3 regions of the Pseudomonas macauensis genome follow, and region 1 is predicted to be linked to each of the others. Evidence: riboswitches for the same ligand, from Rfam matches in the RefSeq annotation. Region 1 holds a riboswitch; each other region holds the start of a gene.
What was found. Region 1 has a riboswitch for cobalamin ahead of cobG (precorrin-3B synthase). Riboswitches for the same ligand answer to the same signal wherever they lie in the genome.
Positions count from the first base shown of each region.

Region 2: linked by a shared signal. The riboswitch ahead of btuB (TonB-dependent vitamin B12 receptor) and the one ahead of cobG (precorrin-3B synthase) in region 1 are both predicted to bind cobalamin.
Region 3: linked by a shared signal. The riboswitch ahead of SD196_RS03890 (TonB-dependent receptor domain-containing protein) and the one ahead of cobG (precorrin-3B synthase) in region 1 are both predicted to bind cobalamin.

Region 1 is NZ_CP138377.1:683,687-687,728, reverse strand. Features, by position in the region: gene SD196_RS03240 (cobalt-precorrin-5B (C(1))-methyltransferase) at 1-571, opposite strand, end outside; gene cbiE (precorrin-6y C5,15-methyltransferase (decarboxylating) subunit CbiE) at 575-1,786, opposite strand; cobalamin riboswitch at 1,857-2,098, shown strand; gene cobG (precorrin-3B synthase) at 2,185-3,525, shown strand; gene SD196_RS03225 (precorrin-8X methylmutase) at 3,518-4,042, shown strand, end outside.
Region 2 is NZ_CP138377.1:1,592,390-1,596,431, forward strand. Features, by position in the region: gene SD196_RS07570 (MlaD family protein) at 1-81, opposite strand, end outside; gene SD196_RS07575 (ABC transporter ATP-binding protein) at 82-849, opposite strand; gene SD196_RS07580 (ABC transporter permease) at 864-2,009, opposite strand; cobalamin riboswitch at 2,140-2,366, shown strand; gene btuB (TonB-dependent vitamin B12 receptor) at 2,504-4,042, shown strand, end outside.
Region 3 is NZ_CP138377.1:816,939-820,980, reverse strand. Features, by position in the region: gene dxs (1-deoxy-D-xylulose-5-phosphate synthase) at 1-1,827, shown strand, start outside; cobalamin riboswitch at 1,856-2,056, shown strand; gene SD196_RS03890 (TonB-dependent receptor domain-containing protein) at 2,144-4,015, shown strand.

The sequences.
Region 1 (4,042 bases):
CCGAGCAGGAAAACGGCCGGACGATCCCGGTGGTACCGAGGATGGACAGCCCGCCGAGAATGCCCAGGCGCGGGTTCATGGTCTTCAGCGCCAGCTCGGCGCCGCCCTCGACGCCGAGGGTGACCTCGAAGCCGCCCGTGTAGCCACATTCGGCGGCCAGGGCCGCGAGGTTGTCGTGCATCATCTGACGCGGCACCGGGTTGATCGCCGGTTCGCCCACCGCCAGCACCAGGCCGGGTTTGGTCACCGTGCCGACGCCTTCTCCGGCATGGAAGCGCACTCCCGCTTCGGCGCTCAGAGCAACGCGGGCGAAGACCAGCGCGCCGTGGGTGACATCAGGGTCGTCTCCAGCATCCTTCAGGGTGCCCGCCTCCGCCCCCTCGGCAGTCAACCGGCAGAACTCCAGGCGCAGGGTGGCGAGACGTTCCTTGGGCAAGGCGATCTGCGCCGCGTCGCTGGCTTCGCCGGTCAGCAGCAGGCGCGCCGCAGCAAGGCTGGTGGCGGTGGCGCAGCTGCCGGTGGTGTAGCCGCTGCGTAGTGGGCGGGGTTCCTCGGGGGTTTCGTCACGCATGGTTCAGTCGGCCAGCGGTTTCCAGACTTCCAACAGGGTAATCGGCAATGCCGCGCGCCAGGTATCGAAACCACCCAGCGGAAGGGCCTGGGCCACGGCAAGACGAGTCAGTTCGCCACCGATGCGCTCGCGCCAGCTCACCAACAGCGCCTCGCTTTGCAGGGTGACGGCGTTGGCGACCAGACGGCCGCCCGGCTTTAGCTGCTCCCAGCAATGTTCGAGGACGCCCGGCACGGTCACGCCGCCGCCGATGAAGATCGCGTCGGGGCGTTCCAGCCCTTGCAGCGCCTCCGGCGCCGCGCCGCAGACCAGCTGCAACGCCGGCACGCCGAGGGCGTCGCGGTTGAAGCGGATGTGCTCCTGGCGCCCATCGTTCGCCTCGATGGCCAGGGCGCGGCAACTCGGATGGGCGCGCATCCATTCGATACCGATGGAGCCGCAGCCGGCGCCGACGTCCCAGAGCAGCTCGCCCGGCCTGGGCGCCAGGCGCGCCAGGGTCACGGCGCGCACGTCGCGCTTGGTCAGTTGGCCGTCGTGGCGGAAGGCGTCATCCGGCAGGCCGGTGGTCAGCGGCAGGCGAACGGCATCGGCGCCAGCCACGCATTCCACCGCCACCAGGTTCAGGGCGGCGCTGCTGTTCAGCGACCAATCGCTGGCCAGGCCATCGATACGCCGCTCGGATTCGCCACCCAGGTGTTCCAGCACACTGATCCGGCTCGGGCCGAAACCGCGTTCGCGCAGCAGCGCGGCAATGGCGGCCGGGCTGTTGCCGTCGTTACTGAGGACCAGCAGCTTCGCACCATCATGAATCTGCGCATTGAGCGCCGCCAAGGGGCGAGCCACCAGGGACAGCAAGGTGCACTCCTGTAGCGCCCAGCCCAGCCGCGCGGCGGCCAGCGAAGCGGAGGACGGCGCGGAAAGCACAAGCACCTCCTCAGCCGGAATCTGACGGGCGAGACTCGCGCCAACCCCGAACCACATCGGGTCGCCGCTGGCCAGCACGCAGGTCGGCTGGCCACGCCGGCGCAGCACCGGCTCCAGGCTGAACGGGCTCGGCCAGGCCTGGCGATTGGCCCGCAGGCAGTGCGGCAGCAGCTCCAGCTGGCGCGGCGCGCCGATCACCTCGCTGGCGCCGAGCAGCGCACGGCGCGCGGCCTTGCCGAGGCCGGCGTAACCGTCCTCGCCGATGCCGACGATGGTCAGCCAAGGCGTCATGGGAATTCCTCTGAAGGGGTGCGGCGATCGATCCGACGGGCAGGCTTGTCCCGCCCTCGGGCAAAGCAGGCATAATACCCGCATCGTCGGTGCTCGTAGGACGCTTCGCTGTTTGAAGGCGATGCATCCGAGAGCCGAAGAGGGAACACGGTTGAACCGTGGCTGCCCCCGCAACTGTAAGCAGCGAGTCCGCGCAATCCGACCGCATGATGATCTTTTTCATGCAGTCGATCAGGCCACTGGGTAACCGGGAAGGCCGCGCAGGATGACGACCTGTCAGCCAGGAGACCTGCCGACGAGACCAGTCGCGCGTGCGGACATCGAGCGGGGTGTATCGGTGTCGTGAAGTCCCCAGTGGGGGATTCGCAGGTCACCGCGACCCAGCCCTGGTGACCTCAGTGCACGAATCCTCCGTTCTGCCCGTCCGTCCGTCAGCCTGCCCCGGCCTGCTGCGCATCGTGCCCTCCCGCGATGGCGGCATCTGCCGCATCAAGCTGCCCTGTGGACAACTCGATGCCCGCGCCGCGCGCGCCATCGCCCAGGCAGCCAAGCGCCATGCCGACGGCATGCTGGAAGCGACCAACCGCGCCAACCTGCAGATCCGTGGCATACACGCCGGTATCGAGAACACGCTGAGCCGCGAGCTGCTGGCCGCTGGCCTCGGCCCGCGCGAGCTGGCGGCCGACGACGTGCGCAACCTGCTGGTCAGCCCGGCCCTCGGCTTGGACATGGCATTCGACGCCAGGCGACTGGCTCACCAGTTGCTCGATCTGCTGGAAGACACCCCGCGCTTCCACAGCCTGTCACCCAAGTTCGGCATCCAGCTGGACGGCGGCGAAGCGCTGGCAATGCTGGAGCATCCCAACGATATCTGGCTGTCGGCGATTTCCGACGCTGCGGCGCCGCTGTTCGCCTTCGGCCTGGCCGGTTGCCCACCACGAAACGAGACGGATCGCCCCGCCCTCGCCGCTGTCACCGCCGAGCAGGTGCCACTGCTGGTGGAAACCCTGTTGCACCTGTTCCTCGATCTCGCCGGCGATGGCCAGACGCGCATGCGCCATCTGCGCGAAACGCTCGGCGACAAGACGCTGCTGGAGCACCTGCAGCAACGCCTGCCCTTCGCCCTGCAACTCGGCCCGGTTGTGGATAACTGGCGTCGTCCTGCGCCGACAGCCTTCGCGCACCTCGGGATTCATCCGCAGCGCCAGCCGGACCGCGCCATGGTCGGCGCAGGATTCGTCCTCGGACGGCTCGACAGCACCCTGCTGCTCGGCCTGGCCGATCTCGCCGAGCGCTTCAGTGGCGGACAACTGCGTCTGACGCCCTGGCAAAGTCTGATCCTCCCCGATGTGGCCCAGTCCGACGCTGCCGTCGTGCTCGCTGCGCTGGCGAACCTCGGGCTGATGACCGAAGCCGCACAGCCGCTGTCGCGCATCGTCGCCTGCAGCGGTTCCAGCGGCTGCGCGCGCGGACTGGCCGACACCAAGGCCGATGCCCTGCGCCTGGCCGAGCGTTTGCGCCACGCGCCTCCGGCCGGCGTGCACCTGTGCGGTTGCCCACGTTCCTGCGCCGCCGCCCACGTCGCGCCCTACACCCTGCTGGCCGTCGCCGACGGCCGCTATGACCTGTTCCGTCGCGCCGATGGCGTGGCCGGCTTCGGCCAGCCGCTGGCGCGCAACCTTTCCCTCGATGCCGCCGGCGACCTGCTCGCCGCGCCCGGAGTCCCCACCGATGCTTGATTACATCCGCGACGGCCAGGCGATCTATCGCCAATCCTTCGCCACCATCCGCGCCGAAGCCGACCTGTCCGGCATTCCCGCCGATCTGGAAAAGCTCGCCGTCCGGGTGATCCACGCCTGCGGCATGGTCGATGTGGTGCAGGACCTGCGCTTCTCCGAAGGTGCCGGTGCCATCGGCCGTGCAGCCCTGGCCAACGGCGCACCGATCCTCTGCGATGCGCGGATGGTCGCCGAGGGCATCACCCGCGCGCGCCTGCCGGCCCACAACGAAGTGATCTGCACGCTCAACGATCCGGACGTTCCGACGCTCGCCCGCGAGCTGGGCAACACCCGCTCGGCGGTGGCGCTGGAGCACTGGCGCGAGCACCTGGAAGGCAGCGTGGTGGTGATCGGCAACGCGCCGACCGCCCTCTTCTACCTGCTGGAAATGCTCGATGCGGGCGCGCCGAAACCGGCGCTGATCCTCGGCTTCCCGGTGGGCTTCGTCGGCGCCATGGAGTCCAAGGACGCCCTCGCC
Region 2 (4,042 bases), 910 kb from region 1:
CCACAGCGCGAACAGCAGCGCGCCGATCGAGACGATCAGGGTGAACAGGCCGATCAGCACGTGATGGGCACGGGTTTCCATTCAGCTTTCCTCCCGCAGGTGTTCGGTGGCCTGCAGCGCGGCACGGCCGCGTGGGCCGTGGAAGTAGTCCTGTACCCAGGCGTCGTTGGTCTCGGCCACCTGATCCAGCGGCCCCACTACCAGCACGCGCTTTTGCGAGAGCACGGCGACGCGGTCGCAGATGGTGTAGAGGGTGTCCAGGTCGTGGGTGACCAGGAACACGGTGAGGCCGAAGGCGTCGCGCAGGGTCAGGATGAGTTGGTCGAAGGCCGCGGCGCCGATGGGGTCGAGACCAGCGGTGGGCTCGTCGAGGAACAGGATGTCCGGGTCCAGCGCCAGGGCGCGGGCCAGGGCGGCGCGCTTGACCATGCCGCCGGAGAGTTCGGCGGGGTACTTGGCGCCGGCATCCGGCGGCAGGCCGGCGAGGGAAATCTTCACCTTGGCCATGAATTCGGCATCGTTGCGGGACAGCCCGGCGTGCTCGATCAGCGGCAGGCAGATGTTCTCGCTGACGGTCAGCGAGGAAAACAGCGCGCCGTTCTGGAACAGCACGCCGAAGCGCCGCTCCAGCTTCGATCGCTGTGACGGTGGCAGCGCCGGCAGGTTCTGGCCGAATACGTGGACGCTGCCTTCGCTGGGCTGGCGCAGGCCGATGATGCTGCGCAGCAGCACGGACTTGCCGGTGCCGGAGCCGCCGACCACGCCGAGGATCTCGCCCTTCATCACGTCGAGGTCCAGGTGCTCGTGCACGGCGTGGCTGTCGAAGCGGTTGGCCAGATCGCGGACCATGATGATCGGTTCGCTCACCAGCCCATCTCCATGAAGAACAGCGCGAACACCGCATCCAGCAAGATCACCACGAAGATCGACTGGACCACGGCGGAGGTGGTGTGCTCGCCCACCGACTGCGCGCTGCCGCTGACGCGGAAGCCTTCCAGGCAGCCGATCACGGCAATGATGAAGGCAAACACCGGGGCTTTGACGATGCCCACCAGGAAATGCTGCACGGCGATGTCGTTCTGCAGCATGTAGAGGAACATGCGTGGCGAGATGTCCAGGCTCAGGGCGCAGACCACGCCGCCGCCGAAGATGCCGGACATCATCGCCAGGAAGGTCAGCATCGGCAGGACCAGCAGCAGGGCGAGCACCCGGGGCAGCACCAGCAGCTCCACCGGGTCCATGCCCAGGGCCTGGATGGCGTCGATCTCCTGGTTGGCCTTCATCGAACCGATCTGCGCGGTGAAGGCGCTGGCCGTGCGGCCGGCCAGGAGGATGGCGGTGAGCAGCACGCCGAATTCGCGGAGGAAGGCGAAGCCGACCAGGTCGACGGTGTAGATCGCCGCGCCGAATTTCTTCAGCACCGTGGCGCCGAGGAAGGCCACCACCGCGCCGACCATGAAGGTGAGCAGGGCAACGATGGGTACAGCGTCCAGGCCCGTCTGCTCCATGTGCGCGGTGAGCGAGGTGAGGCGCCAGCGGCGCGGGCGCAGCAGGGTTCGCGCCAGGGTCTGCAGGGGCAGGCCGATGAAGCCCAGCCCGCCGATCACATGACCGCGGAAGGTCAGGGTGGCGATGCCGATGCGTTCGAGTACGTCGACGACGGCGTTGCCGGGCGGTGGCTTGCGTTCGTCCAGGCGGCACTGGGTGATGGCGCTGCCCACGGTGCGCAGCAGGGCCTGGCGCTCGGCGGGCAGGTTGCGGGTGATCTGTTCGAGCTGGTCCATGCGCGTGCCGCCGATGAGCTCGGCGAGCAGCGCCGCGCCGGCGGTATCGAGCGCGCCCAGGTCGCTGAAATCCAGCGCGGCGGGCTGGCCGCCGTGGCGCACGCCGGCGACCTGGGATTCCAGGGCGCTGAAATGCGCCAGAGTCCAGTCGCCGCTGACGTGCATCAGTGGGGGGCTGGAGTGGGGATCGAGCTGGAGTTGGCCGGGCCGTGCGGTCGTCGTCATGCATCGCATTCTAGCGAAGTTCTGCCATGCCTCCACTTGACTTGTGTTTATCGATTGAGCCGCTCTGGCGCGGGCGTCGGCACTGGCCGCGACAGCTTGTTCAATTGACGCCCCAGGCCGCGAGCCTCTAAGCTGCGCGCCTGCTTCAGGTGCCCCCGGCGCAAGTCGGGGGTGAAACAGGGAAGCCGGTGAATTCAGACCCCAGGGTCCGACCAGTCCGGCGCTGCCCCCGCAACGGTAAGCGAGCATCGAGCCGCATTTCGCCACTGTGCCCTTGGCATGGGAAGGCGCGGTTTCAGGAGCCAGTCACGACTCCACTCGCAAGCCCGGAGACCGGCCTGCTGCAAGCCATGGCATCGCGGGAGGCGCTGCCGATCGCTCCGGCCTGCTGCCGGGGCGTTCCCGTCCTCCGCCTGCCTTTTCGGGTCAGAGCCGCGCGGGTGAGAGCGGCGGAGTGAGTTCACGTGAAACATTTTCTCTATTGGCCGACAGCCCTGGCGCTGAGCGGCTTCTCCTGTTTGGGCCAGGCGGCCGACGAAGCGCCGCTGGCGCTCGACGATCAACTGGTGACCGCCACGCGCACCGAGCAACGCGCCGGGCAGAGCCTCGCCTCGGTCAGCGTGCTGGACCGCGTGGACATCGAACGCGCCCAGGCGCAGTCGGTGCCGGATCTGCTGCGGCGCCTGCCGGGGATTTCCCTGAGCAGCAACGGCGGGCCCGGCAAGGCCACCAACCTCTATCTGCGCGGCAGCGAATCCGACCATGTGCTGGTGCTGATCGATGGCATCAAGGCCGGTTCGGTGTCCTCTGGCGGTGCATCGCTCCAGGACCTGCCGGTGGAACTGGTCGAACGCATCGAGGTGGTGCGCGGGCCGCGCTCCAGCCTGTATGGCTCCGAAGCCATCGGCGGGGTGATCCAGATATTCACCCGCCAGGCCGTGGACCAGGGTTTCAAGCCTTGGGCCTACGCCGGCGCGGGCAGCCAGAGCACCTATGAAGGCAGTGCCGGGGTCTCGGCCGGCAACGGGCGCGGCTGGTTCGCCCTGGGCGTGTCCAGCCTGGATACCGCCGGCATCGACGCCAAGGCCAACGGCGCCAGCGGCCATGAGCCGGACAGTGACGGTTACCGCAACCTCTCAGGTTCGCTGCGTGCGGGCTACCGTTTCGACAGCGGCCTGGAACTGGACGGCAGCCTGCTGCAGACCGACTCGCACAACGACTTCGACACGGTGAACAGCCGTCGCACCCAGGGCTTCGATGCCTACAACGATGGTGTGCAGCGGGTCATCGGCGGCCGCGCGCGCTTCGCCCCGCTGGAGCCCTGGCAGGTGAGCCTGTCCGCTGGGCGCAGCGAGGACAAGTCCGATGCCTACCAGGACGGCGCCTTCTACTCGCGCTTCGACAGCCGCCGTGATACCGCGTCCTGGCAGAACGACCTGGAACTCGCGCCCGGCCATACCCTGACCCTGGGCTACGACTGGCAGCAGGACGAGCTGAGCAGCTCCACCGACTATGCGGTGACCTCCCGCGATAATCGCGGCACCTTCGCCCAGTACCTGGGCCGCTTGGGGCGTCATGACTGGCAGCTGAGCCTGCGCCATGACGACAACCAGCAGTTCGGAAGCCGCAACACCGGCAACCTCGCCTGGGGCTACGCGCTGACCGACGCCGTGCGGGCCTTCGCCAGCTACGGCACGGCCTTCAAGGCGCCGACCTTCAACGAACTCTATTACCCCGGCTACGGCAACCCCGACCTGGACGCGGAAACCTCGCGCAGCGTGGAGCTCGGCGTGGACGGCCGCCACGAGTGGGGGCACTGGGCGGCGAACCTGTACCGCACGGTGGTCGACGACCTGATCGCCTACGACTCGGCATTGCGGGCACCGGACAATATCGACCAGGCGCGCATCCGCGGCATCGAACTGCAACTGGGCAGCCAGTGGTGGGACTGGGTGTGGAACGCCAACGCCAGCCTGCTCGACCCGGAAAGCCGCGCCAGCGGCAGCCGTGGCAACGACCTGCCGCGCCGCGCC
Region 3 (4,042 bases), 130 kb from region 1:
CTGCGCCGGCTGGGCGAAGCGGAGCTGCTGACCCTCGCTGACGAACTGCGCCAGTACCTGCTGTACAGCGTTGGCCAGACCGGCGGCCATTTCGGCGCCGGGCTCGGCGTGATCGAGCTGACGGTCGCCCTGCACTACGTCTTCGACACCCCGGACGACCGCCTGGTGTGGGACGTCGGCCACCAGGCCTACCCGCACAAGATCCTCACCGGCCGCCGCGAGCGCATGGGCAGCCTGCGCCAGAAGGACGGCCTGGCCGCCTTCCCGCGCCGCTCGGAGAGCGAGTACGACACCTTCGGCGTCGGCCACTCCAGCACCTCCATCAGCGCCGCACTGGGCATGGCCATCGCCGCGCGCATGCAGGGCTCGGGCCGCAAGTCGGTGGCGGTGATCGGCGACGGCGCGCTGACCGCCGGCATGGCCTTCGAGGCGCTGAACCACGCGTCGGACGTGAAGGCCAACATGCTGGTGATCCTCAACGACAACGACATGTCGATCTCCAAGAATGTCGGCGGCCTGTCCAACTACCTGGCCAAGATCATCTCCAGCCGCACCTATTCGAGCATGCGCGAGGGCAGCAAGAAGATCCTCTCGCGCCTGCCGGGCGCCTGGGAGATCGCGCGCAAGGTCGAGGAACATGCCAAGGGCATGCTGGTCCCCGGCACCCTGTTCGAGGAGCTGGGCTGGAACTACGTCGGCCCCATCGACGGCCACGACCTGCCGACCCTGATCGCCACCCTGCGCAACATGCGCGACCTGGACGGCCCGCAGTTCCTCCACGTGGTGACCAAGAAGGGCAAGGGCTTCGGCCCGGCCGAGATCGACCCCATCGGCTACCACGCCATTACCAAGCTGGAGCCGATCAAGGCCCCGGCGGAGCCGAAGAAGCCATCCGGTCCCAAGTACTCCAGCGTGTTCGGCCAGTGGCTGTGCGACATGGCCGCCCAGGACCCGCGCCTGGTCGGCATCACCCCGGCGATGAAGGAAGGCTCGGACCTGGTGGCCTTCGCGGATAAATTCCCGGACCGCTACTTCGACGTCGCCATCGCCGAGCAGCACGCCGTGACCCTGGCGGCCGGCATGGCCTGCGACGGCGCCAAGCCCGTGGTGGCGATCTACTCCACCTTCCTGCAGCGCGGCTACGACCAGCTGATCCACGACGTCGCGGTGCAGAACCTCGACGTGCTGTTCGCCATCGACCGCGCCGGTCTTGTGGGCGAAGACGGCCCGACCCATGCCGGCAGCTTCGACCTTTCCTACCTGCGCTGCATCCCCGGCATGCTGGTGATGACCCCCAGCGACGAGAACGAACTGCGCAAGCTGCTCACCACCGGCCATCACTTCGAAGGCCCGGCGGCGGTGCGCTACCCGCGCGGCACCGGCCCCAACGCCCTCATCGAGGCGGCGCTGGAACCGGTCGAGATCGGCAAGGGCGTGGTGCGCCGCGAAGGCAAGGCCGGCAAGGTCGCCTTCCTGGTGTTCGGCGTGCAACTGGCCGAGGCGCTGAAAGTCGCCGAGCAGTTCGACGCCACCGTCGCCGACATGCGCTTCGTCAAGCCGCTGGACGAGGAACTGGTACGCCAGCTGGCCGCCAGCCACGACCTGCTGGTGACCCTCGAGGAAAACGCCGTGATGGGTGGCGCCGGTGCCGCCGTCAGCGAATTCCTCGCCCGCGAGAACATCCTGCAGCCGATCCTGCACCTGGGCCTGCCGGACTACTACGTCGAGCACGCCAAGCCCGCACAGATGCTCGCCGAGTGCGGTCTTGACGCTGCCGGCATCGAACGCTCGGTGAGCGCTCGCCTGGAGGCGCTCGGCAACCGCTGAGCGCATGCCTCTCCCGGAGTATTGCCAGTGACGGGCGCACCCACTAAGGTGCGCCCGTTTTCGTTCGAGGTAACGGGAAGCAGGTGAAAGACCTGCGCTGCCCCCGCAACGGTAACCGACCGCAGGCCCCGGCCTGCAGCGCTGCGAACCGCCACTGTGCATCCGCATGGGAAGGCCGCAGACGTGAGTGTCGGCAGCCCGGAGACCGCCCTCGTACGCCCCGACAGGTGTTGCGGAGGGCCGCACCGTCAAGTGCGGCCCGCCGCCCTTGCCACGCCCTCCTCGAAAGTCATCCGACCGCTTTTGAGGACGATCCATGAAACTGACCCGACTCGCCCTGGCCACCGGCCTGCTGCCCGGCCTGGCCTTCGCCGAAACCACCGTTCCGACCGGCGACGTCTACGCCATGCCCGCCCTGGTGATCACCTCGGGCCGCCACGTCCAGCCGCGCGCCCAGGCCACCGCCGCCAACAGCGTATTCACCCGCAAGGACATCGAACGCCTGCAGGTACGCAGCGTGCCCGAACTGCTCAAGCGCGTGCCCGGTGTGCAGATGGGCAGCTCCGGCGGGGTGGTCTCCTACTCCGTTCGCGGCACCAGCACCGCGCAGACGCTGGTCCTGGTCGACGGCCAGCGCGTTGCCTCGGCCAGCACCGGCATCGCCCGCCTGGACTACCTGAGCATCGACAACATCGAACGCGTGGAAGTGACCCGCGGTCCGCGCTCGTCGCTGTACGGCGCCGACGCCATCGGCGGGGTGATCCAGATCTTCACTCGCCGTGGCGAGGCCGGGCTGCACCCGGAAGTGCGCCTGGCGGCCGGCAGCCACGGCACCTTCGAACGCAGCGTGAATCTCTCCGGCGGCGACGAGCGCACCACCTTCAACCTGGGCGGCAGCCTAGACGAGAGCGATGGCTGGGACCGCACCAGCGACAACGTCGGCGCCGACAGCGACGACGACGCCCAGCGCAACAAGGCCGTGCACCTGAACCTCGACCACCGCTTCAACGAGGACTGGAAGGCCGGCCTGAACCTCAACGACCAGCGCGGCAAGAACGAATACGACGACGCCTACAACTTCGAGCCGGGCCTGCCGCGCGACGAATTCCGCGTCAGCAGCTACAGCGGCTACCTCGAAGGACAGCTCACTGACATCTGGAACAGCCGCCTGGAACTGGGCCGCAGCTTCGACCGCAACAAGGCCGTGGGCGCCGCCGACAGCTGGAACAACGGCACCCTGGAAACCACCCGCCACTCGGCCGGCTGGATCAACCGCCTGCAACTGGACGCCGCCAACCAGCTCGCCCTGGGTGCCGACTGGTACGAAGACCGGGTCGAAGGCAGCACCGAGTTCGCCCAGGACCAGCGCGAGAACCACGCCTTCTTCGCCCAGCACAGCTTCAAGGGCGAACATTTCGGCACCGAACTGGGCCTGCGCCACGACGACAACCAGGTCTACGGCACCCAGAACAGCTGGAACGCCGCCTTCAGCCTGCCGGTGGGCGACAACCAGAGCTGGATCGCCAGCTACGGCGAAGGCTTCCGCGCGCCGACCTTCAGCGACCTCTACTACCCCGGCGCCGGTAACCCCAACCTCAAGCCCGAGACCTCGAAGACCTACGAGCTGCAATGGCGCGGCGATTTTTCCGGCACCCATCTGGAGGCCTCGCTGTACCGCACCGACGTCGACGACCTGATCGCCTGGGACAGCACCAGCAACCAGCCAGAGAACATCGCCAAGGCGCGCATCAATGGCTTCGAGGCCAGCGTCGCCCGCGAGGTGCTGGGCTGGCAGGCGAACCTCGGCCTGAGCCTGATAGACCCACGCGACCGCGACACCGGCCACACCCTGCCCACGCGCGCGCGCCGCACCCTGAGCCTGGACCTCGACCGCCAGTTCGGCGCCTACGGCGTCGGCGGCTCCTGGCGCGCGGTCAGCCAGCGTTATGACGACGCCGCCAATACCCGCGAACTCGCCGGCTACGGCGTGCTCGACCTGCGCACCAGCTGGCTGGCCAGCGATGAGATTCGCTTCGACCTGAAGCTGGATAACGCCCTGGACCGCAACTACGCCCTGGGCGACTACCTGCGCCCGACCAGCCCGATGGACTTCATGGGCGAAGCCCGCCCCTACCGCGAACCGGGCCGCACCGCGCTGCTGGCGGTGACCTGGACGCCGGAGTTGTAAGGGCCTGCCCCGACCGTAGGGCGTACA